2 regions of the Streptomyces lydicamycinicus genome follow, and region 1 is predicted to be linked to the other one. Evidence: riboswitches for the same ligand, from Rfam matches in the RefSeq annotation. Region 1 holds a riboswitch; the other holds the start of a gene.
What was found. Region 1 has a riboswitch for S-adenosylmethionine ahead of TU31_RS26750 (amino acid ABC transporter permease). Riboswitches for the same ligand answer to the same signal wherever they lie in the genome.
Positions count from the first base shown of each region.

Region 2: it holds a riboswitch for S-adenosylmethionine, as region 1 does, so the genes downstream of both, TU31_RS33975 (aminotransferase class V-fold PLP-dependent enzyme) here and TU31_RS26750 (amino acid ABC transporter permease) in region 1, are expected to answer to the same signal.

Region 1 is NZ_BBNO01000008.1:87,464-94,490, reverse strand. Features, by position in the region: gene TU31_RS37320 (ATP-binding protein) at 1-445, shown strand, start outside; gene TU31_RS26765 (winged helix-turn-helix transcriptional regulator) at 577-960, opposite strand; gene TU31_RS26760 (luciferase domain-containing protein) at 1,139-1,627, shown strand; gene TU31_RS26755 (DUF6640 family protein) at 1,751-2,257, shown strand; SAM riboswitch class IV at 2,499-2,607, shown strand; gene TU31_RS26750 (amino acid ABC transporter permease) at 2,951-4,000, shown strand; gene TU31_RS26745 (amino acid ABC transporter ATP-binding protein) at 3,997-4,866, shown strand; gene TU31_RS26740 (transporter substrate-binding domain-containing protein) at 4,943-5,968, shown strand; gene TU31_RS26735 (GNAT family N-acetyltransferase) at 6,156-6,893, shown strand; gene TU31_RS26730 (flavin reductase family protein) at 6,988-7,027, shown strand, end outside.
Region 2 is NZ_BBNO01000012.1:42,170-49,196, forward strand. Features, by position in the region: gene qcrB (cytochrome bc1 complex cytochrome b subunit) at 1-932, shown strand, start outside; gene trpD (anthranilate phosphoribosyltransferase) at 1,073-2,137, shown strand; SAM riboswitch class IV at 2,229-2,346, shown strand; gene TU31_RS33975 (aminotransferase class V-fold PLP-dependent enzyme) at 2,516-3,892, shown strand; gene TU31_RS33980 (Lrp/AsnC family transcriptional regulator) at 4,458-4,739, opposite strand; gene TU31_RS33985 (rhomboid family intramembrane serine protease) at 4,736-5,416, opposite strand; gene TU31_RS33990 (hypothetical protein) at 5,710-5,949, shown strand; gene TU31_RS33995 (NYN domain-containing protein) at 5,968-7,027, shown strand, end outside.

The DNA of each region.
Region 1 (7,027 bases):
CGGCCGAGGACTGCACCTGGTCGAGCAGCTCTCGACCCGCTGGGGCATCCTGCGCACCCCCGCGGGGAAGCTCATCTGGTTCGAACTGCGCACCCCCGGCAGGGCCCGTCGGCTGAGGCGTCTGCGGCGGCGGATCTTACGCGCGCCCCGAGTCCGGGCCGCACTCGCCGCACCGCAGGATCGGCCTGCCCAAGGAGTTCCGCCGCGGCGGAGAGAACCGTCTGTGCGCCGTCTTCTTGGCCGGTCGCCGATGACCATGCATGACGCCCGGTCCGTCTTCGGCGTCGTCCACCTCGGACACCTCGTCATCGAGTCCGCGTCATCGAGACGGGGGAGGGCCACGCGATCTGCTCCGCGACCGGAACGGCATCCGGCCGGCGCGGGGCTGTCGGCATTGTCTCGTCGTCAACGGCGCAGTCGAGCGCCAGGTGCGTGCAGGGTGTGAGCGGGGCCCCACGCCCAGGCGGTCCTCCAGCGGCCGTGCTTACCGTCCTGGAGGGTGCGGGGGACGGCCTGAGGGGCGGTGCTCGTGGCTCCCGTCGAAGGCTCGGGACGTCCTCTGCACCGGTCGTCCGCTCAGCCTTGGGCCCAGCTCTCCTCTTCCTCGCGTGCCGCGTCGTAGGCGTGCCGGGCGGCGGAGACGGCGGGGAGGTGGGCAGCGGACCAGTCGGTGATGGCGCTGAAGAGCGGTGTCAGGGTGCGGCCCAGGTCGCTGATCTCGTATTCGACCCGCGGGGGGATCTCGGCGTGGTACGTGCGGACGACCAGGCCGTCGCGTTCGAGCTGGCGCAGGCGCTGGGTGAGGACCTTGGGGGTGATGGTCGGCAGGTGCCGCTGCAACTCGTTGAAGCGCAGCCGGCCGTGGTGTTCGAGGACCCACAGGATCGGCGTCGTCCAGCGGCTGAACACCAGGTCGATCACCGGGTTGATCGGGCACGCCTGCTCCACCGCATCGGTCATGACGCCTCCTCTCCCTCCTGGCCCACGATCGCGGCCAGGGCACTTTCCCATAGGAAACCACTATACCGAGGAAACTAGCCTGGTGGTGTGACGGCGACCCCGGTTCCCCGGAGGTCGCACGGAGGCAGGCCGCCCCTGTGGAGGCGGGCTGTCCCATGACGATGAAAGAGGCACCACCATGACATTCCCGGCACTCCCGCCCCGCGAGGGCGAGCGGCCCCGGACGGGCCCCGAAGTCCCGCACCTGCAGTTGAGCCAGACCAGTCCGGCCGAGGTCAGGCAGGACCTGCTGCGGTGGATGGACGCCGCACTGCCCGGCACCGCCTGGGGCCGCAGCAAGGTGTCCGCCCCCAGCTCCCGCGCGCTGTTCCTCGACGGCGCGCCTCCCGCCCCGGGGGCGGTGCTGATGCCGCCGAACGCCGACGAGGAATTCACGCATGTGCACGCCGACGGCAGTCTCCATCTGGCGCTGGACCCGGCCGACCATGCCGCCTTCTTGGCCTCCGGCTGGGGAGAGAAGCACCCGCTCTACGACCTCGGCATCAACGTCGTGATGCTCTACGCCCCGCGAGACCGGACCGAACTGGAGGTGGCCAAGCAGGTCATCACCGCCTCCTATGCCTACGCGACCGGCCGGGCGCCGATGTCCGACGCCGCCGCGGCCTGACACCGCGCCGTCCTCCGCCCCCGCTCCCGACCTCTTCCCGAGCCGGTCGGGCATGCCGGCCCTCCTGGGCTTCCCAGGCCGGCCGTGCCCGGCCGGCCCGAACGAGACGAAAGGCCGCTTCCGATGCGCAACTCCCTCTCTTCCACGCCTGCTTCCGGCGGAGCGCCCCCCCAGTCCGTCATCCCTTCACGTGCGGTGATCGGCAAGGCGATGCTCTCGCTGGTCGCCGTCTTCACCGGTGTTTCGCCCTACATCGCCGACTGGAACGAAACGCACGTCCTCAACCCGCTCTGGCCCGCACACGCCAAGTTCCACAACGGTCAGACGATGGCCATGGGGACCCTCCTCGCCCTGGCCACGCTGTACTTCGTCTGGCGCCGCCGGGGCGATGCGGGTTCCAACCTGCGCGCCGCGGTCGTTCTCGCCGGCCTGTACTGGGTCAGCCAGGCGCTGGCCATCTTCTATCCGGGTGCCGCTTACTTCGACCCGCAGTTCGACAAGCCCGACATGTACGTCGCCGGTCTGCCGGTGCAGGCGGTCATCGAGATCGTCGCTCTGGCCCTCATCGGGGGCGCGGTCCTGCTCTCGCGTCCGGCGCCGGGCTCCGGTGTGCCGGAGAACAGCAACTGACCACCCGCCCACCCGTGTGCCCGGCCAGCTATGAGCAACTATCCAAATGTGTCCGGTAGTTGGGCGAGGTGCGCCGGGCCGGTGTGGAGGGAACCGGCAGCCATGGTGCGGCCTGTGCCGCTACCTGGTGATCCAGCACATCCAGTGTCGATGTGGACCGTCCCGACTCGGTTTGTCGTCCCACAGGTCGGGCAGGCTTTGACAACCATGTCCGAGATCTGTCTAACTTACGCCGCAGATCGGTCATGAGTGTCAGCGACAAGCCCTGGCTTGCTGACCGGCAACCCTCGCGCCGCGGTGGGGTGCCCCAGGTGACGACCGGACCGGAAGCCTTTCGGTAAGCGCGAGGCCCCCATGGGGCTGGAACAGTGACGGTGACGGAATGTACGCAGCTCTGGAGACGGCCGCATGGCGGCGTCGCGGCTGCCTGCTGCTGTGCGCGAACCGGACGGTCGACCTGCTCCGCGTCAACAGCGCACTGTGTACCGGCACTTGCACCTGCCGTGCCTTCTGCCGAGGCTGACGGCTCTCTGAACCTCTGATGCCACCGCTGTCGCGGTGTGCACCCTTCCTGCCCAGCCCCCGTACCACGTGCCGCGTGTCCCGTGCGCATCGTCACGCAGAGTCCTGACGGCTCTGCGGTGCCGTCGCGGCATCCGTGGTCCGGGGTGTCCGAATTCGCTGGAGCCCTCCATGAGTGAATCCCCTGGCGCTGTGGTGTCCCTCGCCTCAGCGCCTCCTGCCGAAGACACCCCCGAGCCCGCCTCCGAGCCTCGTACCGCACGCCCTGCCGGAACCGAACGGCCGGGCGATGACACCGCACCGCGGCCACTGGCGGCACAGCGGGTGCTGCCGCAGCGCCGACCAGGTCGCTGGATCGCCACGGCGATCGTGCTGGTGCTGGTCGCCCAGATCGCCCACGGACTGGTGACCAACCCCTTCTATCAGTGGGACCGGTTCCAGTACTGGTTCCTGCGCCCGACGATCCTCGACGGTCTGCTCATCACCCTCGAAGTGACGGCGTACAGCGCCGTGCTCGGTCTGCTCGGCGGGATCCTGGTGGCCCTGGGCAGGCTCTCCCGGAGCCCGGTGCTGCGGGCGGTCAGCTGGACCTACACATGGCTGTTCCGTTCGGTTCCGCTGATCGTGGTGCTGCTGTTCCTCTACAACTTCAGCGCGCTGTACAAGACGCTGAGCCTCGGAGTTCCGTTCGGCCCCGCCTTCTTCACCTTCGACGAGTCCCGGCTCGCCACCGACATCGTCGTCGCGGTCGTCGGACTCAGCCTGAACGAGGCGGCGTACGCGTCCGAGGTGGTGCGGAGCGGCATCCTCGCGGTCGACCAGGGGCAGCACGAGGCGGCATCGGCACTCGGTCTGCCGAGGAGCTACCAGTTCACGAAGATCGTCTTCCCGCAGGCGCTGCGGTCCATCACCCCGAACTACGTCAATCTGCTGATCAATCTGATCAAGAGCACCTCGCTCGTCTTCTACGTGTCGCTGCTCGATCTCTTCGGCTCCGCGCAGAGCATGGGCAGCACCTACCCGGGTGACATCGTCCCGCTGTTGCTGGTCGCCACCGTCTGGTACCTGATCCTCACGAGTGCGGTCTCCGTCGTCCAGTTCTACGTCGAGCGGTACTTCTCCCGGGGCGCGACGCGCACCCTTCCGCCGACGCCGTTGCAGAAGGTGCGGACGGGTCTGCGTGATCTGCGGGCGCGAGCCCGGAGGGAGGCGGCGATATGACCACCGAGACTGCTGAGAGCACCGAGCTGACTGAGATCACCGACACCACCGACACCACCGAGATACGGCCTGCCGCGGTCGAGGTGCACGGCGTGCACAAGTGGTATGGCGGCCACCGGGTGCTGGACGGCGTCGAGTTGACCGTGCGGCCGGGCGAGGTCACCGTGATTCTCGGGCCGTCCGGGTCAGGCAAGTCCACCCTGCTGCGGGTGATCAACCACCTGGAGAAGCCCGAGGTCGGGTACGTCAGCGTGAACGGTGAGCTGATCGGCGTACGCCGGCACGGCGAGCGCAGCGAGGCGGGGGTCCGCCCGGCCGCGGGCCGGGGGAGGCTCAAGGAGCTGAGCGAACGGGTCATCCTGGGCCAGCGCAGCCGGATCGGCTTCGTCTTCCAGAACTTCAACCTCTTCCCGCACCTGACCGCGCTGGACAACGTGGCCGCCGCTCCCGTGGCCACCGGGAAGCTGACCAAGCCCGAGGCCCGGGAACTGGCCCGCGAACTGCTCGGCCGGGTGGGCCTGGCCGACAAGGCCGGCGCCTATCCGCGACAGCTGTCCGGCGGCCAGCAGCAGAGGGTGGCCATCGCCCGCGCCCTCGCCCTGCGACCGGGGGTCATCCTCTTCGACGAACCCACCTCCGCGCTCGATCCCGAACTGGTCGGCGAGGTGCTGGCGGTCATCAAGGACCTGGCCACCAGCGGCACCACCCTCATCATCGTCACCCACGAGATCGGCTTCGCCCGTGAGGTCGCCGACCGGGTCGTCTTCCTCGATGAGGGCCGGATCGTCGAACAGGGCCCGCCCAGCGCGGTGCTGGATCACCCGGAACACGAGCGGACCAGGGACTTCCTGAGCAAGGTGCTCTGACCCCGCCACGTCACCGAAGCCCCCCCGAAGAACAAGCAACACGCCACCACAACCGCTCACCGAACCAAGGACAGCCATGCGCACCCTCAGCCTCCGCAGCAGACTCCTCCGCGGCCTCACCGCGGGCACCACCGTCGCCGCCCTCGCCACCGGCCTCGCCGCCTGCGGGGGCAACAGCGACGCGGCCGGTACGTCCGACAGCAAGCAGTCCGGGAAGGTCACCGTGGGGGCCCTCTCCAACGGTGCCGCCGAGGAGACCGAACTCAAGGTTTCCGAGGTCAAGTCCATCAGCGCCAAGCTGCCCAAGTCGGTCGCCAAGAAGGGCACGCTGGTCATCGGCGTCGGCGCCCTGCCCACCGGCTCCGTGCCGCTGAACTTCGTTGGCGACGACCAGAAGACGCTCACCGGAGCCGAGCCCGACTTCGGCCGACTGGTGGCCGCTGTCCTCGGCCTCAAGCCCGAGGTGAAGAACTTCACCTGGGAGAACCTGTTCGTCGGCATCGACAGCGGCAAGGTCGATACGGCCTTCTCCAACGTCACCGACACCGAGGAGCGCAAGAAGAAGTACGAGTTCGCCACCTACCGGCAGGACAACCTGGGGTTCGAGGTGCCCAAGAAGAGCACCTGGAACTTCGACGGCGACTACAAGAACCTGGCCGGCAAGACGGTCTCGGTGAGCCGGGGCACCAACCAGGAGAAGGTCCTGCTGGAGTGGAAGGCGAAGCTGAAGAAGGGGGGCAAGGACCTTGCCGTCAAGTACTACCCGGACAACAACAGCGTCTACCTGGCACTGAACAGCGGGAAGATCGACGCCCACTTCGGCCCCAACCCCAGCATCGCCTATCACACCACCCACACGGCGAAGACCCCCAACGCGACCCGTAACGCCGGCAAGTTCTCCGGCGCCGGAGCGAAGCTCCAGGGACTGATCGCCGCGACCTCCAAGAAGGACAGCGGGCTGGCCGAGCCGGTCTCCGAGGCGATCAACTACCTGATCGGGCACGGCCAGTACGCCAAGTGGCTGGCCGCCTGGAACCTCTCCAACGAGGCCGTCAAGACCTCCCAGGTCAACCCGCCCGGCCTGCCGCTCGACAACTCCTGATCAACGCTCGCGCGGGCGTCTGCCGCCCGGGACTCCGGTGTCACGTCGAGTTCCGGGCGCACCGGCCCGCCAGGTCCGCCACGGACGACACCGATGCCATGTCTGCCACGGACGACACCGATGCCATGGATGAACCGATGCCACGGATGAACCGATGCCACGGATGACACGGAGCCTTCTCACCGCTATGTCCACCAGCGTCTCTCCTTCCCTCGCCCAGAGCCCGGCCGCACCGCACGTCCTGGACAACGCCGTCTGGGCCGCGCTGACCGGGCCGCACGCCCGGATCGCCGAGCGCGTCGGCCGCGCCGCCCGCTACCCCCTGGACGTGTGCCCCTTCACCGCCCTCGCCGACCCGGCCGACCCGGGGGCCTGGGACGACCTCGCCGCGCTGGTCGGCCCGGACACCGTCACCGCCGTCACGGGAGCGCGGACCGTCCCCGACGGATGGGAGATCGTGGAGAGCGGGCAGGGCGTCCAACTGGTCGACACCGGGCTCCGCGCCGAACCCGCGCCCGAAGCGGTACGGCTCGGGCTCGACGACATCCCCGAGATCCTGGACCTGATCGCCCTGACCAAGCCGGGTCCCTTCCTGCCCCGCACCGTCGAACTCGGCACCTATCTCGGCATCCGGCACCGCGGACGGCTCATCGCCATGGCCGGGGAACGCGTGCATCCGCCGGGCTGGACGGAGATCAGCGCCGTCTGCACCCACCCGACACACCGTGGGCGGGGCCTGGCCACGCGACTGGTCCGGGCGGTGGCGGCCGGGATCAGGGAACGCGGCGAGACCCCCTTCCTCCACACCCACGCGAGCAACACCACCGCCATCCGCCTCTACGAGTCGATCGGCTTCACCCTGCGCCGGCATACGAACTTCCTGCTGGTGCGCACCCCGGGCCGACATCCGGCACCGACGCCTTGAACGGACTGCCGCCGTGCCCGACAAGGCAGTGCCAGACAACGCCGTGCCAGACAACGCCGTGCCCGACCACGCCCAGACACCGAAGGGAACCGACGTGATCACCTCCGAGAACCGCCCCGCCCGATCCGCAACAG
Region 2 (7,027 bases), on a different contig from region 1:
TCCTGGTCTTCTACCACAAGCACACCCAGTTCCCGGGTGCCGGCAAGACCAACAACAACGTCGTGGGCATGCCGCTGCTGCCGGTCTACATGGCCAAGGCCGGAGGCTTCTTCTTCCTGGTCTTCGGTGTGATCTCGGTGATCGCCGCGATCGCCAGCATCAACCCGGTGTGGGCGATCGGTCCCTACCGGCCGGACCAGGTGTCCACCGGCGCCCAGCCCGACTGGTACATGGGCTTCGCCGAGGGTCTGGTGCGTGTCATGCCGGGCTGGGAGTGGAACTTCTGGGGCCACACCCTCAACTTCGGTGTGCTGATCCCGATCCTGATCTTCCCGCTGGTCCTGGTCGCGATCGCCGTCTACCCGTTCATCGAGTCCTGGGTCAAGGGCGACAAGCGCGAGCACCACATCCTGGACCGCCCGCGCAACGTCCCGACCCGTACCGGCTTCGGTGTCGCCTGGCTCGTCGCGTACTTCGTGATGCTGATCGGTGGCGGTAACGACCTGTGGGCGACGCACTTCCACCTGTCGATCAACTCGATCACCTGGTTCGTGCGGATCGCGTTCTTCGTCGGACCGGTGCTGGCCTTCATCGCCACCAAGCGGATCTGCCTGGGGCTCCAGCGGCGCGACAAGGAGAAGGTGCTGCACGGTCGCGAGTCCGGCATCATCAAGCGCCTGCCGCACGGTGAGTTCATCGAGGTCCACGAGCCGCTCGACCAGGAGCAGCTGCACCTGCTCACGCAGCACGAGCAGCCCGCGCCGCTCGAGCTGGGCCCGGAGGTCGACGAGAACGGTGTGGAGCGCAAGCTGTCGCGTTCGCAGAAGCTGCGCGCCAAGCTCTCCAAGGCCTACTACGGCGAGGACAACGTCATCCCGAAGGCCACGGTCGAGGAGTACAAGGAGATCACCAGCGGCCACGGCCACCACTGATCACCGCAGCGCTTCCTAGCGCACCGTAGGTAGTACGCCACCCAGAGGGCCCCGTCCGATGATCGGACGGGGCCCTCCGGCGTGCCCGGCGGCTCGATAGGGTGACGGCATAAGCAGGAGACAATCCAGGAGAGTGGACCATGAACGTTGTGACCCCGGTTGGCGGCGACAGCGTGGCGGCCCAGACCTGGCCGGAGCTCCTCAACGCCCTGCTCGCCGGCCGTGACCTCAGCGCGGACGACACCGCCTGGGCGATGGACAAGATCATGCGGGGCGAGGCCGGCGACGCCCAGATCGCCGGGTTCGCGGTGGCCCTGCGCGCCAAGGGCGAGACCGTCGCGGAGATCTCCGGACTCGTCCGCACCATGTACGAGCACGCCCGGCTGATCGAGGTCCCCGGGCCCAGTGTCGACATCGTCGGCACCGGCGGCGACGGCGCCAAGACCGTCAACATCTCCACGATGTCCTCGATCGTGGTCGCCGGCACCGGCGCCAAGGTCGTCAAGCACGGCAACCGCGCCGCCTCCTCGGCCAGCGGCGCCTCCGACGTCCTGGAGAAGCTCGGGGTCAATCTCGACCTCACCCCGCAGCGGGTCACCGAGGTCGCCCGGGAAGCGGGCATCACCTTCTGCTTCGCGGTGAAGTTCCACCCCTCACTGCGGCATGTCGCCAACGCGCGGGCCCAGCTCGGCATCCGTACGACCTTCAATGTGCTCGGCCCGCTGACCAACCCCGCGAAGGTCCGCGCCCAGGCGACCGGTGTCGCGGACGCCCGGATGGCACCGATCCTGGCCGGGGTGCTCGCCGAGCGCGGCTCGTCGGCGCTGGTGTTCCGCGGCGACGACGGCCTGGACGAGCTGACCACGACCGCGACCTCCCGGGTGTGGATCGTCCGGGACGGCACGGTGCGCGAGGAGTCCTTCGACCCCCGGGACGTGGGCATCCCCCTGGTGCCGGTGGAGGCGCTGCGCGGGGCGGACGCCTCGTACAACGCGGATGTGGCCCGCCGGCTGCTGGACGGGGAGACCGGCCCGGTGCGCGACGCGGTACTGCTGAACTCCGCGGCGGCGCTGGTCGCGCTGGAGCCGGCGGACGCTCCGCTGGCCGAGCAGATCCGGGCCGGGATCGAGCGGGCCGCCGCCTCGATCGACTCCGGGGCGGCCAAGCGGGTGCTGGAGCGCTGGGTGGCGGCCAGCAACACATGAGCGCACGGTGACGCAGGGTGTGACGCAGGGCTCAGTCCGTCATACGGACCGGGCCTTGCGCCTCTTTGCCCGTGTGGCATGATTCTGCCCAGGTCACGAGTGACAGCGATGCAGGCCCCGGCCCGCTGTCCGGCAACCCTCCTTCCGTGGCGGGGTGCCCCGGGTGATGACCAGGCCGTAGGCAGCGAGGTCTGCGGCAAGCGCGGATCCCTCGCCAGGGATCCTGGTCCCCGAGGGAGAACTTCCGTGAATCAGCGAATGCGATAGGGCCCGACGGCCCCTTTTCCGCATCCCTTTTTCTTTTCCCGCCGCGGTGCCCCGGCGCGCCTTCGCGCCCCCGCCCGCAGCGAATTCGCTTACCTCTTACGGGAGTTCGCCATGTCTGGTTCCGCCGTTGCCGCCGACCGTTCCGTTTGTGCCCCGCTGCCGGTTCTCGGCCGGGATGTCCTCGTCCCGCTCGTGACCGGCGGCGAGGTCGACTACGCCGCGCTGGACTACGCCGCCAGCGCCCCCGCGCTCCAGCGGGTCTGGGACGACGTGGCGGCCTACGCCCCGTACTACGGCAGCGTGCACCGCGGCGCCGGATACCTCTCGCAGCTGTCCACCGACCTCTTCGAGAACAGCCGCCGCACGATCGAGGAGTTCCTCGGCTGCCGCACCGAGGACCAGGCCGTCTTCACCCGCTCCACCACCGACTCGCTGAACCTGCTCGCGGCCGTACTCCCCGAGAACACCCGGGTGTTCGTCTTCGAGACCGAGCACCACGCCTCGCTGCTGCCGTGGGAGCAGCGCCCCGACGTCACGGTGACCTACCTCAACGCGCCCCGGACCCCGCAGCAGGCCGTGGACACCCTGGAGAAGGCGCTGGCCGCGCGCGAGCCCTACGGCCCGGCGCTGGTCTGCGTGACCGGTGCGTCGAATGTGACCGGTGAGCTGTGGCCGGTGCGGGAGCTGGCGGCCGCCGCGCACGCCCACGGCGCCCGGATCGTGCTGGACGCGGCGCAGCTCGTGCCGCACCACCCGGTGGACCTCGGTGAGCTGGACGTGGACTGGGTCGCCTTCTCCGGACACAAGCTCTATGCGCCGTTCGGCGCCGGGGTGCTGGCCGGCCGCGCGGACTGGCTGCGGGACGCCGCCCCGTACCTGGCCGGCGGCGGCGCCAGCCGCAAGGTCTCCCGCCGCCCCGACGGCGGGGTGGACGTCGAGTGGCACACCACCGCGGCCCGGCACGAGGCCGGTTCGCCCAACGTCATCGGCGCCTACGCCATCGCCTCGGCCTGCCGGGCGCTCACCGAGGCCGGCTTCGAGGGCCTGGTCGCCCGCGAACAGGAGCTGATCGCCCGCCTCCGCACGGGCCTGGCCGAGGTACCCGAGGTCACCGTGCTCTCCCTCTTCGGCGACGACGCCGCACGCGTGGGCGTCCTCTCCTTCGTCGTCGAAGGCTGGAACAGCTCGCACTTCGCGGCCGCCCTCTCCGCGGAGTACGGCATCGGCGTCCGCGACGGCCTCTTCTGCGCCCACCCCCTCGTCCGCACCCTCCTGGGCAGCGCCCCCCAGGACCCCGGCGAGTGCGGCGCCCCCGACGCGGCCCCCGGCGAGAAGTCCCTCAACGCCATCCGCGTCAGCCTGGGCGTCGGCACGCCGGACGAGCACGTCGACCGCTTCCTCCGCGCGGTCACCGAACTGGTGACGAACGGGGCCCGCTGGAACTACCGCACGGAGGCCGGGCGTTGTGTGCCGGCGCGTAGCGCCTAGCCTTCCCACGTTTTCGGCTGTCCCGCCGTGGGGGACCTCGCCGTTTGTTGCCCGCTGCGCGGTGCCCTCGCCGTTGCGCCTGCGGCGGGCCGGTCCGCTGCGCTTGGCCTGTCTCCCGCGTTTTCGGCTTTCCCGCCGTGGTGGTTTCTCGCCGTTGCGCCTGCGGCGGGCGGTGCCGCTGCGCGGGGCTGTCGGGTGCGGTGACGGGCCTCCGGGGCAGGGGTGTGGGACTGCTTCGCTTTACGTCCCACACCCCTGCCCCTCCGGCCCGTCCCCTCCCGTGGGATGGGTGGGAAAACGGTTGGTGGGGGCTGTTCTGAGTGGTCCGGTGCGCCGCACTGGTCGCAGTGAAAGGGCTGACGGCGGCCAGCCCCCACTCACCTGTACTCACTCCCCCACGGGAGGTGACGGGCCGGAGGGGCCTGGTGTGTGGACGTAAAGCGAAGCAGTCCACACACCAGGCCCCTCCGGCCCGTCACCGCACCCACAAACCACCCCGCCCGCCGCAGGCGCCACGGCGAGAAACCACCACGGCGGGACAGACAAAAGCGTGGGAAGAGACGGGCTAGGCCTCCAGCCCAATCGCAAAGGCCGCCTCAAGGTCGTGCTGGCTGTAAGTGCGGAAGGCGATGTGCGTCTCTGTGGAGGTGACGCCGGGGACCTTGCTGATGCGGCCGGGGATGACGTCCGCGAGGTCGTCGTGGGCGGCGACGCGGACCATCGCGATGAGGTCGTGGGCGCCGGTGACCGAGTAGACCTCGCTGACGCCGTCCAGTGCGGCGATCTTCTCGGCGATCTCCGGGATCTGGTCCACGTTGGTCTTGATGAGCACGATCGACGTGATCACGGCTGGCTCTCTTCCTCGGTCGCCCGGTCGTTCGCCCTGGTGGCCCCCACACTATCCCTCCCGTAGCGGGCCCATGCGTAGAGGAAGCCGAGCGCGAAGCCGATGACATGGGCGAGGTAGGCGACGCCCGGACCGCGGGGGTCGTCCTGGGCTGCCTGCCACTGGATGACGAACCAGAACAGCAGCACGATCCAGGCGGGAAAGCGCAGCGGCAGGAAGAACAGGAACGGGAAGAGACTGGTGACCCGGGCCGTCGGGAACAGGTAGAGGAAGGCGCCCAGGACGCCGGAGATCGAGCCGGAGGCGCCGACCAGTGTCTGGCCCGAGTCGGCGTGCGCGGCCGCGTAGCCGAGCAGCGCCAGGTAGCCGATGATGAGGTAGAAGGCGGTGAACGGCAGCCGGCCCATGCGCGCCTCGGCCATCGCGCCGAAGACGTAGAGAAACAGCATGTTGCCGAGCAGGTGCAGCCAGCTGCCGTGCACGAACAACGCGGTGAGCGGCGTGACCAGAGCCCGTACCGAGCCGCTCCACAGATCCAGCGGGATCACGCCCCACCGCTCGAAATAGGCGGTCTGGGCCTTCAGCAGGGCGTCGCCGGTGCCGTATATCCGGTTCAGGCCGGAGGCGGGGCCGAGCACGAAGACCGCACAGCACAGGCCGATCAGCACATTCGTCATCCGCGAGAACACCGCGGTCAGGGACCGGGTGGGGTGCGGACGACGGGGGAGGAGACCGGACGAGCGGGGAGAACGGGGAGAGGGGGCCGGCGCCGTCATGAAGTGATCATGGCTCAATGCGGGCAATCGGGACAGAGTGCCTCGCCGGGTCCCGGCCCCCGGGCGGGGCCCGCACCCGCCCCCCGTCAGGCCGTAGGGTTACAGGCAGTACCTTGCGTACTTCCGCAGTCCGACGGCGCACCGCGTGAACCGCGCAACAGCACATGACGATGAGTACGAAAGAGGACGACACGATGGCTGTTCCCCTGCCGACGGCCGAAACTCGGTGGCGCTGCACGCTGTGCGGCAACCTCACGCGTTTCGACGTGACCCGCCAGTCCAAGGTGGTGGAGTACGTCCACCTGGACCTGGCCGGGGACCCGAAGGTGGAGGAGCGCGAGGTCCTCAGTGAGAGCATCGAGTCCGTGCGCTGCCGCTGGTGCAACGCGGTCGACCAGATCGAGCTGGTGGACCGTCCGGGCGCGAACGCCTGAGATCGGAGCGAGGCAGCCGTGGTGGACCGTCCAGAAGGGGAGCCGGGGGCCCAGCGTGACGACGTACCCGAGGGTGCGGCGGACGAGGTGCTCGACCGACCGCTGCCCGAGGGCGTACGGCGCCGTGTCGTGGCGCTCACCGCGGAGTCGTTCGGCGCGCTGACGGTCGCCGAACTCCCGCCCCCGCTGCGGCAGTACGCCCGGTTCACCCCGACTCGTCGGGCCAAATTCGCCGGAAACGCGATGGCCGCGGCGCTGGAGAGCGACGCGGTCTTCCGGCAGCGGATCGCCGGCAAGCTGCACGAGGCGCAGCCGGAGCTGGCCGCGGCGCTGGAGCACGGTACCCCGCCCGCGGCCGCCGATCCGCTCGATGTCGCTGCGGCGGCCTATGTGCTGCGGCCCGAGGGCTGGGTCAAGCTGGTCGCGGCGGCCGGCGAGGAGGCCCAGCGGGCGCGCGCCGAGCGGGCCGGCGAGGAGGCCGAGCGGGAGCTGGCCCGGCTGCGCGAGGAGCTGGCGCAGGCGCGCGGCGAGGCCCGTACGGAGGCCGACCGCATCCGGGTGGACCTGGATGCTGTGCGCAAGGAGAACGAGTCGCTGCGGCGCAAGCTGCGCAGTGCGCTGAGCGACATCAAGCGCGGTGAGGCGGCGGTCCGCAAGGCCGAGGCCGCGCTGGCGGAGGAGCGGGACCGGGCGGCCACCGAGAAGACCACCGCGGACAGCGAGGTGCGCCGGCTCAAGGGCCGGATCGCCGAGGCCGAGACGGCGCTGGAGACCAGCCGGCGCTCCGCGCGCGAGGGTCGCAGCGTCGAGGACATGCGGCTGCGGCTGCTGCTGGACACGGTCCTGGACGCGGCCCAGGGGCTGCGCCGCGAACTGGCCCTGCCGCCCGCGAACGTGCACCCGGCGGACACCGTCGAGGCGGTCGCGCCGGGGCGGATGACGCCCAAGGACATCGCGACCCGGGCGCTGTCGGAGATGGACCCGGCGCTGCTCGACCAGCTTCTCGCCCTGCCGCAGGCGCATTTGGTGGTGGATGGCTACAACGTCACCAAAACCGGCTATCCGACCATGCCGCTCG